DNA from 3 places in the Pseudomonas sp. S2_E02 genome. Region 2 is predicted to be linked to each of the others. Evidence: predicted binding sites of a transcription regulator. Region 2 holds the regulator's gene; each other region holds the start of a gene.

Region 1 (5,107 bases), 2.8 Mb from region 2:
TACACCGTTGACCTGACCAAGCGCGCCGAAGATGGCAAGCTCGATCCGGTGATCGGTCGTGACGACGAAATTCGCCGCACCATTCAGGTTCTGCAACGCCGCACCAAGAACAACCCGGTGTTGATCGGTGAGCCAGGCGTGGGCAAAACCGCCATCGCCGAAGGCCTGGCCCAGCGCATCATCAACGGCGAAGTGCCGGACGGCCTCAAAGGCAAGCGTCTGCTCTCGCTGGACATGGGCGCGCTGATTGCCGGTGCCAAGTATCGCGGTGAGTTCGAAGAGCGCCTGAAATCGTTGCTCAACGAACTGTCGAAGCAGGAAGGGCAGATCATTCTGTTTATCGACGAACTGCATACCATGGTCGGCGCCGGTAAAGGCGAAGGTTCGATGGATGCCGGCAACATGCTCAAGCCTGCGCTGGCTCGCGGTGAGTTGCACTGCGTTGGCGCGACCACGCTCAACGAGTACCGCCAATATATAGAGAAGGATGCGGCGCTTGAGCGACGCTTCCAGAAAGTTCTGGTGGATGAGCCGAGCGAAGAAGACACCATTGCCATCCTGCGTGGCCTTAAAGAGCGTTACGAGGTTCACCACAAGGTGGCAATCACCGACGGCGCGATCATCGCCGCGGCCAAGCTCAGCCATCGCTACATCACTGACCGGCAGTTGCCGGACAAGGCCATCGATCTGATCGACGAGGCCGCTAGTCGCATCCGCATGGAAATCGACTCCAAACCGGAAGTGCTCGATCGTCTGGAACGTCGCCTGATTCAGTTGAAGGTGGAATCCCAGGCGCTGAAGAAAGAAAGCGACGAAGCGGCGATGAAACGTCTGGAGAAACTCCAGGAAGAAATCGTCCGCCTCGAACGCGAGTATTCCGATCTGGAAGAAATCTGGAACTCGGAAAAAGCCGAGGTGCAGGGTTCTGCGCAGATTCAGCAGAAGATCGAGCAGTCGCGGCAGGAACTGGAAGCCGCGCGCCGTAAAGGTGACCTCAACCGTATGGCTGAATTGCAGTACGGGGTGATCCCGGATCTGGAACGCAGCCTGCAAATGGTCGACCAGCACGGCAAGAGCGAAAACCAGTTGCTGCGCAGCAAGGTGACTGAAGAAGAAATCGCTGAAGTTGTGTCGAAGTGGACCGGCATCCCGGTGTCGAAAATGCTCGAAGGCGAGCGCGACAAGCTGATGAAGATGGAAAGCCTGTTGCACAAACGGGTCATCGGTCAGGAAGAGGCCGTGGTCGCCGTCGCCAACGCGGTACGCCGTTCGCGCGCCGGGTTGTCCGACCCGAATCGTCCGAGCGGCTCGTTCATGTTCCTCGGCCCGACCGGTGTCGGTAAAACCGAGCTGTGCAAGGCGCTGGCCGAATTCCTCTTTGATACGGAAGAGGCGATGGTGCGGATCGACATGTCCGAGTTCATGGAGAAACATTCCGTGGCTCGCCTGATCGGTGCACCACCGGGATACGTCGGCTACGAAGAGGGTGGTTACCTGACCGAGGCGGTGCGTCGCAAGCCTTATTCGGTGATCCTGCTGGACGAAGTCGAGAAGGCGCACCCGGATGTGTTCAACATCTTGCTGCAAGTGCTCGAGGATGGTCGCCTGACCGACAGCCATGGCCGTACGGTGGATTTCCGCAACACCGTGATCGTCATGACTTCGAACCTGGGGTCGGTACAGATCCAGGAACTGGTCGGTGATCGTGAGGCTCAACGTGCTGCAGTCATGGATGCGCTGACGTCGCACTTCCGTCCGGAGTTCATCAACCGGGTCGACGAAGTGGTGATCTTCGAGCCTTTGGCGCGGGATCAGATCGCGGGCATTACCGAGATCCAGTTGGGCCGTCTGCGCAGCCGTCTGGCCGAGCGCGAGCTGAAGCTGGAACTCAGTCCAGAGGCGATGGACAAGTTGATCGCCGTTGGCTACGACCCGGTGTATGGCGCACGTCCTTTGAAACGGGCAATTCAGCGCTGGATCGAAAACCCGCTGGCGCAGTTGATCCTCTCGGGTCACTTCATGCCGGGCGACACGGCAACCGGCACTGTCGAGAACGACGAAATCGTTTTCAACTAAGCCTGAGCGCCAATGAAAAAACGAGGGCCCCACATTGTGGGGCCTTTTTTTTCGTTAGGCTGTTGAACTCAAAGGAAAAGGCTTGTAAAGTGCGCCCCGCAGTCAGTCGCCAAGACGGTCTCAGCTCACTGAGTTGAAATCTGAAATAAGTTGCAAATCATTAACTTGAAAGCAATTTAGGGGGTTGACAGAGGTGTTCTAGGTTGTAGAATAGCGCGCCTCAGACACACGAACGCAGCGATGCGAACGAGTGGCTAGATGCAGTAAGTTTCACCGTTGTAAATTGAAATATGTAGTTCCGTGATAGCTCAGTCGGTAGAGCAAATGACTGTTAATCATTGGGTCCCAGGTTCGAGTCCTGGTCACGGAGCCAATTTCAAACCGGGGTATAGCGCAGTCCGGTAGCGCGCCTGCTTTGGGAGCAGGATGTCAGGAGTTCGAATCCCCTTACCCCGACCATTTTTGGGTCGTTAGCTCAGTTGGTAGAGCAGTTGGCTTTTAACCAATTGGTCGTAGGTTCGAATCCCACACGACCCACCATTTTTGAAACCAGTTTGCGCTGGGATCGAATCTTAAGATCAGAGGCCAAAAGCGCTGATCGAAGAAGGCGATCTTTGAAAGGTCGCCTTTTTTTTACCGGGGTATAGCGCAGTCCGGTAGCGCGCCTGCTTTGGGAGCAGGATGTCAGGAGTTCGAATCCCCTTACCCCGACCATATTAAAAATCCTCGTATCGAAAGATACGGGGATTTTTTTGTCCGACAAAAACTCATTTCCCCTTCAGGTCATCATACAACCTGCCGATAGCCCGCTAACACGAGGGGACTGCCATGGCTTTCGCCCCTTGAATCTGGCCAATACAAGAATAAGGGCGTTCGTCATGTTGCTTCGTCAGTTGAATATTGCTCCCCGGGCAGCCCTGGGGTTCGCCCTGATCGCGGTGTTGGTAGCCTTGCTCGGCGTGTTTGCGCTGGGGCAGATGTCGAGCATTCGCGATAGTGAAGTCGCAGTAGAAAACCAGTGGCTGCCGAGCATTCGTGGCGGCGACGAGATCCGCGAGATCATGCTGCGCATCCGCACCATCTCGTTGCGTATGGCGCTGGATCAGGACGCGAACAATATCGCCACCTACCGCAGCCAGATGGACACCCGCGACAAAGAGCTGAGCGAGAAAATCGCCGCCTACGACAAACTGGTCGACACCCCGGAGGGCCAGCAGCTATACGACCAATTCAAAAAGACCTTCGCCGCGTACCGCAATGGTATCGCTCAATCCTTCGCCCTCGCCGAGCAAGGCAAGCGTGATGAGTTGACCAGGTTGTTGCTGGTCGACATGAAAACCGTTGTCGATGGCTCCGGCAAACAACTCAACGACCTGGCGAATCTGTTCGCCAAACAGGTCGCCGCCGAAAGCCAGAAGTCCGCTGCGCACTATGAAAACTCGCGCACGATTGTCAGTTTGTTTATTGCGTTGGCCGCGCTGGCCACGGTGGCACTGGCGATGATGCTCACCCGCAGTATCGTTCGTCCGCTCAGCAGCGCCGTGAGCGCAGCAGAAAGTGTCGCGCAGGGGGATCTGACCCGGCCGATCGAAACCCATGGCAACGATGAAGTCAGTCGCTTGCTCAAAGCGTTGGCGACCATGCAGCAGAACCTGCGCGAGACGCTGCAAGGCATCAGCGGTTCGGCGACGCAACTGGCGACCGCTGCCGATGAACTCAATGCGGTGACGCTCGACAGCACCCAGGGACTGCAACAGCAGAACAACGAAATCGAACAAGCCGCGACGGCCGTCAACCAGATGACGGCCGCAGTGGAAGAGGTCGCACGCAATGCGGTGTCGACTTCTGACGCGACCCGTCAATCCAGCGAGTCGGCGCATCTGGGTCAGGTGCGCGTCAGTGAGACCGCCACGGCCATCAATGCACTGGCCAGCGATGTGCAACAGACCGGTGAGTTGGTGCAATCACTGGCCAATCAATCGCAGGACATCGGCAAAGTGCTCGACGTGATTCGGGCGATTGCCGAGCAGACCAATTTGCTGGCGCTCAACGCGGCGATTGAAGCGGCGCGGGCCGGTGAGAGCGGGCGAGGCTTTGCCGTAGTCGCCGATGAAGTACGCGCGCTGGCCTATCGCACGCAGCAATCGACGCAGGAGATCGAGCAGATGGTCCAGGGCATGCGCAGCGGTTCGAGCCTGGCGCTGGATTCGATGCAGGCCAGTACCGCGCGGGCGACGACCACACTGGCCTTGGCTGAGCGTGCCGGTGAGGCGCTGCAAACCATTACCGCGTCGGTGCATGAGATCCATGAGCGCAATCTGGTGATCGCCAGCGCAGCTGAAGAACAAGCGCAAGTAGCCCGGGAAGTGGATCGCAACCTGGTGAATATTCGTGATTTATCGTTACGTTCTGCCGCAGGCGCTGACCAGACCAGCGCGTCCAGCCATGAGTTGTCGCAACTGGCCAATGCCTTGCAGGGCATGGTACGGCGCTTCCAGTTGTAAACGGGCAGACGTAAAAAAGCCGCGTTTCTTTCAGGAGAAGCGCGGCTTGTTTTTTATTGTCGATCAGGCGCCGTCTTGGTCTTTCAGGTGTTCGAACAGGCCTTTCGGCATCTTCTTGCCGTTGGCTTCAAAGTTGGCCTTCACGTTGTTGTAGGCCTCTTGTTCGTCGATGAAACCGTCATGGTTGGTGTCGATCTTGTCGAAATCGGACTTCGGCGCGACTTTCAGAAATTCGGCGCGCGAGACCTTGCCGTCACCGTCGCTGTCCGTCTTGGCCATCGAAGCATCGCCACATTTGCCTTCACCGCATTTGCCTTCCGGCGCTTTCACCGAGGTTTCCGCCGAGGCAACCATGTAGCCCTGCGCCAGTGGCTGAGCGGCAAAAACCGAACCGGACAACATCAGGCCGCCCGCCAGCGCGGCGCCGATCAGGCCAATGGATTTTTTACCGAGGGTCGAAGTACGGGACATTTACATTCTCCTGGGCTGCGCTGTGCAACCACACGTTAAGGACGATTGCCTGAGCA
Region 2 (5,107 bases):
GGCGCATGCTGCTCGCGCATCTGGCCCGGATGATTGCCGTACCGGAAGTCGAGCCACTGGAAGAGGGCGGTATCATTGCCATGGTCGGTCCTGCCGGCATGGGCAAGACCACTACACTCGCCAAGCTGGCCGCGCGTTATGTGCTGAAATACGGCGCGCAGAATGTCGCGCTGGTGAGCATGGACAGTTTCCGTATCGGCGCTCAGGAACAACTGAAGACGCTGGGCCGCATTCTCAATGTGCCAGTGACCCATGTCGATCCGGGCCAATCGCTGGTGCAAGCGCTGGATCCACTGCTGCGCAAACGCGTGGTATTGATCGATACTGCCGGCCTGCAAGCCAGCGATCCGGCCCTGCGCATGCAGCTGGAAAGTCTGGCCGGGCGTGGCATTCGTTCAAAAAATTATCTGGTCTTGGCAACCACCAGCCAGAAACAGGTTCTAACCGCCGCTTATCACAGTTACAAGCGTTGCGGGCTTGCCGGCTGCATCCTGACTAAACTGGATGAAACGGCCAGCCTTGGCGAAGTGTTGAGCCTGGCGATCAGTCATGAATTGCCGGTCGCGTACCTGACCGATGGCCCACGGATTCCGGATGATTTGCATCTGCCGCGCCGTCATCAACTGGTCAGCCGCGCCGTCAGCGTGCAAATGCAGGAAGAACCCAGCGAAGAAGCCATGGCTGACATGTTCGCTGATATCTATCACAGCCCGACCAAGCAGGTAGGCTGAGGTATTCATGAACAGTTTTTGTACCTACATCGATGGTCTGCCATGCATTGTTCCGGTTGTGAACGCGCAGCCAGTAATGTGGCCTCCGTCTATGCAAGACAAGGTAAAGAAATAACATGGGCAGCATGCATCCCGTACAGGTGATCGCGGTGACCGGCGGCAAAGGTGGCGTCGGCAAGACTAACGTGTCAGTGAACTTGTCGCTGGCGCTGGCAGAGCTTGGCCGTCGGGTCATGCTGCTGGACGCCGACCTGGGTCTGGCGAACGTTGACGTATTGTTGGGGCTGACCCCTAAACGCACGCTGGCCGACGTCATCGAAGGCCGGTGCGAGCTGCGCGACGTGCTGTTGCAAGGCCCTGGTGGCATTCGCATCGTGCCGGCGGCGTCCGGCACCCAGAGCATGGTGCACCTGAGCCCGGCGCAACATGCCGGCCTGATTCAGGCGTTCAGCGACATCGGTGACAATCTCGATGTACTGGTGATCGATACCGCTGCGGGTATTGGTGACTCGGTAGTCAGTTTTGTTCGCGCCGCGCAAGAAGTGTTGCTGGTGGTCTGCGATGAGCCGACCTCGATCACTGACGCCTACGCGCTGATCAAACTGCTCAACCGCGATTACGGCATGAACCGCTTCCGCGTCCTCGCCAACATGGCGCAGAGCCCGCAGGAAGGGCGCAACCTGTTCGCCAAGTTGACCAAGGTCACGGATCGCTTCCTTGACGTGGCCCTACAATACGTCGGCGCCGTGCCTTACGACGAAAGCGTGCGTAAAGCGGTGCAGAAGCAGCGCGCGGTGTACGAAGCCTTTCCGCGTTCCAAGTGCGCGCTGGCGTTCAAGGCGATCGCGCAGAAGGTCGACACCTGGCCGCTGCCCGCCAACCCGCGTGGCCACCTTGAGTTTTTCGTCGAGCGCCTCGTGCAGCAAACGGCAGGGCCCGTGCTATGACCGCAAGCGGTATGAACTACTACAAGAAGTCGGCACGTGACGCGCAGTACGAGTTGATCGAGCGTTACGCGCCACTGGTCAAACGCATTGCCTACCACTTGCTGGCGCGCTTGCCGGCGAGTGTGCAGGTCGAAGACCTGATCCAGGCCGGGATGATCGGCCTGCTTGAAGTCTCGACCAAATACGACGCCAGCAAAGGCGCCAGTTTCGAAACGTACGCGGGCATACGAATCCGCGGCGCGATGCTCGACGAAGTGCGCAAAGGGGACTGGGCGCCACGCTCGGTTCACCGCAATACCCGTATGGTCAGCGACGCGATTCGCTCAATTGAAGCTAAAACCGGCCGTGATGCTAAAGATCACGAGGTTGCGGCCGAACTCCAATTGAGTCTCGACGATTACTACGGGATTTTGAATGACACCTTGGGCAGTCGCCTGTTCAGTTTCGACGACCTGTTGCAGGACGGCGAACACGAAGGGCTGCACGAGGATGGCGCGAGTGCTCATATGGAGCCGTCACGCGATCTGGAAGATGAACGTTTCCAGGCAGCGTTGGCGGACGCGATTGCCAATTTGCCGGAGCGTGAGCGACTGGTGTTGGCGCTGTACTACGACGAAGAGCTGAACCTCAAGGAGATCGGTGAAGTCCTTGGCGTCAGTGAATCGCGGGTCAGCCAGTTACACAGCCAGTGCGCGGCCCGTTTGCGGGGGCGTTTGGGGGAGTGGCGAGCGCGCTGAAGGCAGTGTGGGGACACTGCGAACGAGGCTGGTGCGGTGATGAACGGCACCGGTCTTGCTCTGTTGTGCTCCAGACAGTCTTCGAGTGCTACGCCGGAATGATTGAAATGGCGCGTCCAGGTGCTGGGCGCGTTTAAGACTGCTTGGAGGTCGAATTGGACAAGAACATGAAAATCCTCATCGTTGATGACTTCTCAACGATGCGGCGGATCATCAAGAACCTGCTGCGTGATCTGGGGTTCACCAACACTGTCGAGGCGGATGATGGCGTGACTGCCATTCCAGTGCTCAACAGCGGAAGCATCGACTTTCTGGTAACGGACTGGAACATGCCGGGCATGACCGGTATCGACCTGCTGCGTCACGTGCGTGCCGATGAAAAACTCAAGCACTTGCCAGTGCTGATGGTGACTGCAGAAGCCAAGCGCGAGCAGATCATTGAAGCCGCTCAGGCTGGTGTAAACGGCTACGTAGTCAAACCTTTCACGGCTCAGGCGTTGAAAGACAAAATCGAGAAGATTTTCGAACGCATCGGCTGATGAACGCGCGGGGGAGCTATGGAGCATAACGAATCTTCACAGGGCGATTTCGAGTCGACCCTGAAAAAACACGCGGTCGAACTGGTCGAAAGCCTTGAAAAAGGCAGGTTCGGCGACGCTGTGCAACTGATCCATGAGCTCAATCAGACCCGTGACCGTGGCCTGTACCAGGAAGTCGGCAAGCTCACACGTGAACTGCACAGTGCGATCGTCAACTTCCAGATCGATCCGAACATGCCGCAGGCCGAGGAAGTGTCGCAAATCACCGACGCCACCGAACGCCTGGGCTATGTGGTCAAGCTGACAGAAGCCGCGGCCAACCGCACCATGGATCTGGTGGAAAGCGCCACGCCGGTGGTCAACAGTCTGGCTGATGAAGCGCAGACCTTGAGCGCCGATTGGGGTCGCTTCATGCGTCGCGAGGTCGGGGCTGAAGAGTTCCGCGAGCTGGCGCGCCGGGTCGACGGTTTTCTGTCACGCAGCAGCACGGACAACCGTGCGGTGTCGAGCAATCTCAACGACATCCTGCTGGCCCAGGATTACCAGGACCTGACCGGTCAGGTGATCAAGCGTGTGACCCAACTGGTCACCGAAGTCGAAAGCAATTTGCTCAAACTCGTGCTCATGGCCAGTCAGGTCGACCGCTTTGCGGGCATCGAACATGACCGCGCCGCGATGCTTGCAGAAAAAGATCCACAAAAACATCTCTCGCAGGGTGAAGGTCCGCAGATTCATGCCGATAAACGAGAAGACGTTGTGTCCGGTCAGGACGATGTGGACGATTTGTTATCCAGCCTCGGATTCTAGAGTTGTGGAATTTTAGGTTTTTTGGGTTTTTAGACCTGTAGGAGCACCCCATTAATGAGCTTCGGCGCCGATGAAGAGATCCTTCAGGATTTCCTGGTTGAGGCCGGCGAGATTCTTGAGCAACTGTCCGAACAACTGGTCGAGCTGGAAAGCCGTCCGGATGACGCAGATCTGCTCAACGCAATTTTTCGCGGTTTCCACACTGTAAAAGGGGGCGCCGGCTTCCTTCAGCTCAACGAGCTGGTGGAGTGCTGTCACATCGCCGAAAACGTGTTCGACATCCTGCGCAAGGGTGAGCGTCGCGTTGATGCAGAACTGATGGACGTTGTCCTCGAAGCACTGGACGCGGTGAACAGCATGTTCAGCGAAGTCCGTGAGCGTGCACCGATCACCGCCGCTACCCCGGAACTGCTGGCCGCCCTGGCGCGTCTGGCCGAACCGCAATCGGCGGATGCCGCCCCGGCATCGCCGGTGGCCGAGATGATCGAAGAACTGGTCGTCGAAGGCGACGCGTCGGGCGACATCACCGATAACGAATTTGAACAACTGCTGGACTCGCTGAACGCCGTCAAGGCTGAAGCTGAAGCCCCGGCCGCTGTTGCAACTGCGCAAACGGCCGCTGAAGCCGCGAGCGACGAAATCACTGACGCCGAGTTCGAGTCGTTGCTCGATCAGTTGCATGGCAAAGGCCAGTTCGCGGCGGATGCCGTGGCACCGACCGCAGCGGCTCCAGCAGCCCCGGCGGCGGGCGACAGCTCGGATATCACCGACGACGAATTCGAAGCCCTGCTCGATCAACTGCATGGCAAGGGCAACTTTGCCGTTGAAGCACTGGAATCAGCAATTGCCTCGGCACCGGCTGCGCCAGCCGCGCCGGCAGCCGCCGCAGCCGGCAGCGATCTGATCAGCGATCACGAGTTCGAATCGCTGCTCGACGAATTGCACGGCAAAGGCAAGTTCACTGACGTTGGCGCCGCGACTGCCGGCGCTGCTTCCACGGTGGCTGCGCCTGCCGCCAAGGCTGCGGCCGCTCCGGCTGCTGCGCCAAAGGCAGCTCCCAAGCCTGAGCCGAAAGCCGAAGCGCCGAAACCGGCTGCCGCTGCTGCACCGGCTCCGGCCCGTGCTGCCGCCGCACCGCCGCCAGAAAAACCGGCGAGCGAAGCCGAAACCACCGTGCGCGTCGACACGGCCCGTCTCGACGAAATCATGAACATGGTCGGCGAGCTGGTGCTGGTGCGTAACCGTCTGGTGCGCCTGGGCCTCAACAGCGGCGACGAAGCGATGTCCAAGGCCGTGTCGAACCTCGACGTGGTCACGGCTGACTTGCAGACCGCGGTGATGAAGAC
Region 3 (5,107 bases), 2.1 Mb from region 2:
TTGAAGCCCTCCAGCCAACCCAGCCCACCACGCCCGTTGAGCTCGATAAAGGCCGGGTTGACCACGTCCTTGACCGGCGAATCCCAACCCATCCGCACGTCGCCGACAGAAGCCTGCAAGACGTTCATGCCTCGGGTGGGCACCACCGAGAGTTTCATTGTGCCGTTATCGATATCAACAATGCTGACGCCTTCCTGCCGCCCACCGTGCAAGGTACGCAGGCTCACGGAGAAGGGTTTGGCGGTTTTCACGCCGAGCTGCTCACTGGTGATGGTCCAGTTTTGCGCGGGCTTGTTGGTATCGAGAAGGACGTAATCCCAAGCCATGGCGTGGGAAGCAGCAGAGAATGCGCCGAGGGCGACGGCGAGTTTGAGCGGGGTCATGGCAGCAGCCTTTATTGGAGTTGTGCCATTTTTATAGCGCTGCGGAAACGTTTCAGCAAGTGTAGCGGAGCTTGCGATCGTGTGATTTATCAAGAATTGGCATGGATGCATTCGCGAGCAAGCTCGCTCCCACAAGGTTTTCGGGTGTTCACACAATTTGTGAGCTACCCCGGAAAATGTGGGAGCGAGCTTGCTCGCGAAAGCTATATCAAGGCTGTATCAACGGAAGCGATCAACCTCGGAACGCAAATCCGCCGCCAGTTTCTCCAGCTCTTTAGCCGTCACCGCCAGGTTCGACACAACCTCACGCTGCTCACTGTTGGCCAGCGCAATGCTCTGCAAATTGCTGCTCAACAACGTCGCGGTGCTGCTCTGCTCCTGAGTGGCCGTGGTAATCGCGGCAAACTGCTGTCCCGCCGAACGGCTCTGTTCATCGATTCGCGCCAGCGCCGACGCCACGTTGGCGTTGCGCGACAAGCCTTCCTGCATCAGCACATTGCCCTGCTCCATGGTGCTGATCGCGTTGCCGGTTTCCTGCTGGATGCTGTGGATCATGCTGGAAATTTCATCAGTCGCCTGACGAGTACGCGAGGCCAGGCTGCGCACCTCATCGGCCACCACAGCAAAGCCACGACCCTGCTCACCGGCACGGGCAGCTTCGATTGCTGCGTTAAGTGCCAGAAGGTTGGTCTGCTCGGCGATCGAGGTGATCACACCCACGATGCCGCCGATCTCCTGCGAGCGCTGGCCAAGGGTGTTGATCACCGTCGCAGTGCTATTCAGGGCGCCAGCGATTTGCTCCAGCGAGGACGACGCTTCTTCCATCGAGCTGCGGCCAATCTGCGTTTGCTGGGCATTTTCCTGCGCCAGACGCTGGGTCGCGCCCATGTTGTCGGCGATGTTCAACGACGTCGCACTGAACTCTTCCACCGCGCCGGCCATGCTGGTGATTTCGCCAGATTGTTGCTCCATGCCTTCATACGCACCACCGGACAAACCGGACAGGGCCTGGGCACGGCTATTGACCTCTTCCGAAGAGCGGCGGATGTGCTCGACCATGGTCGACAGCGCCTGGCTCATCTGGTTGAACGCGCGCGACAACTGACCGATTTCATCGTTGCTCGATACGTTCAGGCGAACGCTCAGATCACCGGCGCCCAAGGCCTCGGCCTGACGCACCAGATCCCCCAGAGGCGCCAGTTTGCTGCGCAGCAGCCAGACCACAGATCCGACCGCCAGCAGCATCGCCAACAGACTGCCAATGGCCAGTTGCGTACCCACGCTCCAGGTCACCGCGCGGATCTCGGCTTTCGGCATGCTCGCCACGACCGACCATGGCCCGCCATCGAACGGCACGGCAATGCTGTAGAAATCTTCCGAGGTGTCGCTCCAGAACTCACCCTTGCCCGGCTTTGCAGCCAAACCTTTGATCACCGGAACGGCTTGGTCCAGCGCCTGCACCCCCGCCGGCGCGACCAGCCATTTGTTTTGCTCGTCGAGCAACGCCAGCGAACCGCTCTGGCCAATGCGGAAGCGCTTGAGGTTATCGAACTGGATGTTCTGCGCGTCGGTGTAATCGAAGCCGACGAACAGCACCGCAATCACCTTGCCGCTGCCATCGCGCACCGGGGTGTATTGGGTCATGTAGGAGCGATCGAACAGCAAGGCGCGACCGACGTAACCCTGCCCCGCCATCAACTTCGCGTAGGCCGGGTGCGCGTGATCGAGCAAGGTGCCGATGGCACGGGTGCCATCCTGTTTGGTCAGCGAAGTGCTGACGCGGATGAAGTCTTCGCCGCTGCGCACGAACAGTGTGGCGACGCCGGCGGTCATCTGCTTGAACTCGTCGACTTCCTTGAAGTTGTTGTTCAGCACTTCGCTGCCCAGATGCAGACCCGGGGTCTGGGTGCCGGCAACATTCACCGGCTCACTCGGGTGAATGCTCAGACCTGCGCTAAAGCGCTTCTCGAACAGCCCGCTCAGGCGCTGGGTGCTTTCACGCAGCGTGCCGTGGAAGGTGCTCAGTTGGTCGGCCAGCAGCCGCGCCTCACTGGCCAGATGCTCTTCACGAGTGGCGAGGTTGGCGGAGTCCAGCGAACGCAAGGCGAACACCGTACTGCCACTGATAACTATCGCCAGTATTACAGCGAGCGCGAGGCCCAGCTGCGAGGCGATCCGAGCGCGAGGTTGAGACATGGACAGCTCCTGGCCGAGCCACGGGATCCTCCTTGATCTCGACTCGGAAATTTTTCTGGTTGTGGGGGTGAATCGTGGATACCGGCACGACGGTTCCACAAGCACGTATTCGGCGGTGGATCCAAATACTTGAGCGGAAAACAAGGTTATGGCACAAGGCCGGCATTGTGGCGGCTCTAACGTTTCAGCTCAAGCGCACGACCGCCGGCAACTCCATGGCGCGGACTTCGCTTTGCAGAAAGTCGCTGAGACGGCGCAAACGTTCACCTCCCGGGCGGGTCTTTGGCCACACAAGGTAGTAATTCAAGCCGCTGGCGACCGCGGTTGGCCACGGCAGGCTCAGCCTTCCCTGCGCCACATCTTCGGCGACCATTAACAGGTCGCCCATCGACACACCGTACCCGCGCGCCGCCGCGATCATGCCCAATTCGAGGGTATCGAACACTTGCCCACCCTTGAGTGACACCTGATCGGACAGCCCCATGTGTTCCAGCCAACTGCGCCAATCGCGACGGTCCGGTGTCGGGTGAAGTAATTCGGTGCAAGCCAGTCGAGCCAGATCCCACGGCTGATCATTCAGCAGGTTCGGCGCCCCCACCGGAATCAGCTCTTCGGGAAACAATAAACTCGCCTCCCAATCCGGCGGAAAATGCCCGTCACTCAACAAAACAGCGCAGTCGAAAGGCTCATCGTTGAAATCCACCGAATCGACGTCCATCCACGCACTGGTCAGTTGCACTTCGTTGCCAGGCTGCAAATGGCGGAAGCGACTCAGGCGCGCGAGCAACCAGCGCATGGTCAGGGTCGAGGGCGCTTTCATGCGCAAAATGTCGTCCTCGGCACGCAAGGTATTGCAGGCCCGCTCCAGCGCACTGAAGCCTTCGCGGATCCCGGGCAGCAGCAACCGCGCCGCTTCGGTCAGTTGCAGATTGCGCCCGCTGCGATGAAACAGCCGACAGGCGAAGTGATCTTCGAGGGTCCGAATATGCCGACTTACCGCACTCTGGGTGATCGACAATTCCTCGGCAGCCCGGGTGAACGAACTATGTCGCGCCGCCGCTTCAAATGCGCGCAGGGCATACAAGGGAGGAAGACGACGAGACATGCAGAAAGCTCCGATAGCGGGATAAAGCCAATCTTAAACCGTTTACCTAGGATGAGTTTTAATCATGCCACCCATCCTTTTTATCCCTTTGTGCAAAGCCCGCCAAGCGCCGAGAATCGACGGTCTCCTGTTCCCTCTGAAATTGAGTGGTGATGACCATGCAGCATCCTGTGCGTACCGAACTCTGGGCCATTCTGCGGCTGGCAGGGCCGTTGATTGCTTCACAGTTGGCGCACATGTTGATGGTGCTGACTGACACGTTGATGATGGCGCGCCTGAGTCCTGAAGCGCTCGCGGGCGGCGGTCTCGGTGCGGCGACTTACTCGTTCGTGTCGATTTTCTGCATCGGCGTGATTGCAGCGGTCGGCACATTGGTGGCGATTCGCAAGGGCGCCGGCGACATCATTGGCGCTGCGCGTCTGACCCAGGCCGGGTTGTGGCTGGCGTGGCTGATGGCGCTGGGCGCCGGGTTGCTGCTGTGGAACCTGAAACCGGTGTTGCTGCTGTTCGGCCAGACCGAAACCAACGTCAACGCGGCCGGGCAATTCCTGATTGCCCTGCCCTTCGCCCTGCCCGGCTACCTCAGTTTCATGGCCCTGCGCGGTTTCACCAGTGCAATCGGCCGGGCGACACCGGTGATGGTCATCAGCCTGGCCGGCACGGTGGCGAATTTCCTGCTCAATTACGCGCTGATCACCGGCATGTTCGGTCTGCCGAAAATGGGCCTGACGGGCATCGGCCTGGTCACAGCGATTGTCGCCAATTGCATGGCGTTGGCGCTGGCCTGGCATATTCGCCGGCATCCGGCCTATGACGCTTATCCATTGCGCGAAGGCTTGTCGCGACCCAACCGACAGTACCTGAAAGAGCTGTGGCGCCTCGGCCTGCCAATCGGCGGCACCTACGCGGTGGAAGTCGGTTTGTTCGCCTTCGCGGCGCTGTGCATGGGCACCATGGGCAGCACGCAATTGGGCGCGCACCAGATTGCCCTGCAAATTGTCTCGGTGGCATTCATGGTGCCGGCGGGGATGTCGTACGCGATCACCATGCGCGTCGGCCAGCATTACGGCGCCGGGCAACTGAGTGATGCGCGGATGTCCGGACGGGTCGGGATCGTCTTCGGCGCCGTGGTGATGCTGGGTTTCGCCATGGTGTTCTGGCTGTTGCCGAACCAGTTGGTCGGGTTGTTCCTCGATCACAATGATCCGGCGTTTGCCGAGGTGATTCGCCTGGCGGTGAGCCTGCTGGCAGTGGCGGCGTGGTTCGAGCTGTTCGACGGCACGCAGACGATTGCCATGGGCTGCATTCGTGGCCTCAAGGATGCAAAGACCACGTTTCTGGTCGGGCTCGCTTGCTATTGGCTGATTGGCGCACCGGCGGCATGGTGGATGGCGTTCCATTTGAACTGGGGGCCGACGGGTGT

The links. The regulator FliA, encoded in region 2, starts transcription of late flagellar genes. The targets are predictions, from matches to a motif close to CTAAAGTTTNNNNNNNNNNNGCCGNTAA.
Region 1: a site for FliA is predicted at 2,854-2,881, ahead of AB4O01_RS15765 (methyl-accepting chemotaxis protein). Genes of this name have one in related genera too.
Region 3: a site for FliA is predicted at 2,686-2,713, ahead of AB4O01_RS19345 (methyl-accepting chemotaxis protein). Genes of this name have one in related genera too.

Annotation. Positions count from the first base shown of each region.
Region 1 covers NZ_CP162761.1:3,520,027-3,525,133, reverse strand. The annotation lists gene clpB (ATP-dependent chaperone ClpB) at 1-2,076, shown strand, start outside; tRNA gene AB4O01_RS15785 (tRNA-Asn) at 2,374-2,449, shown strand; tRNA gene AB4O01_RS15780 (tRNA-Pro) at 2,459-2,535, shown strand; tRNA gene AB4O01_RS15775 (tRNA-Lys) at 2,541-2,616, shown strand; tRNA gene AB4O01_RS15770 (tRNA-Pro) at 2,714-2,790, shown strand; gene AB4O01_RS15765 (methyl-accepting chemotaxis protein) at 2,955-4,580, shown strand; gene AB4O01_RS15760 (HvfA family oxazolone/thioamide-modified RiPP metallophore) at 4,644-5,051, opposite strand.
Region 2 covers NZ_CP162761.1:6,341,577-6,346,683, forward strand. The annotation lists gene flhF (flagellar biosynthesis protein FlhF) at 1-731, shown strand, start outside; gene fleN (flagellar synthesis regulator FleN) at 848-1,678, shown strand; gene fliA (RNA polymerase sigma factor FliA) at 1,675-2,415, shown strand; gene AB4O01_RS28495 (chemotaxis response regulator CheY) at 2,583-2,954, shown strand; gene AB4O01_RS28500 (protein phosphatase CheZ) at 2,973-3,761, shown strand; gene AB4O01_RS28505 (chemotaxis protein CheA) at 3,816-5,107, shown strand, end outside.
Region 3 covers NZ_CP162761.1:4,283,358-4,288,464, forward strand. The annotation lists gene AB4O01_RS19340 (aldose 1-epimerase family protein) at 1-383, opposite strand, end outside; gene AB4O01_RS19345 (methyl-accepting chemotaxis protein) at 603-2,579, opposite strand; gene AB4O01_RS19350 (LysR substrate-binding domain-containing protein) at 2,764-3,684, opposite strand; gene AB4O01_RS19355 (NorM family multidrug efflux MATE transporter) at 3,843-5,107, shown strand, end outside.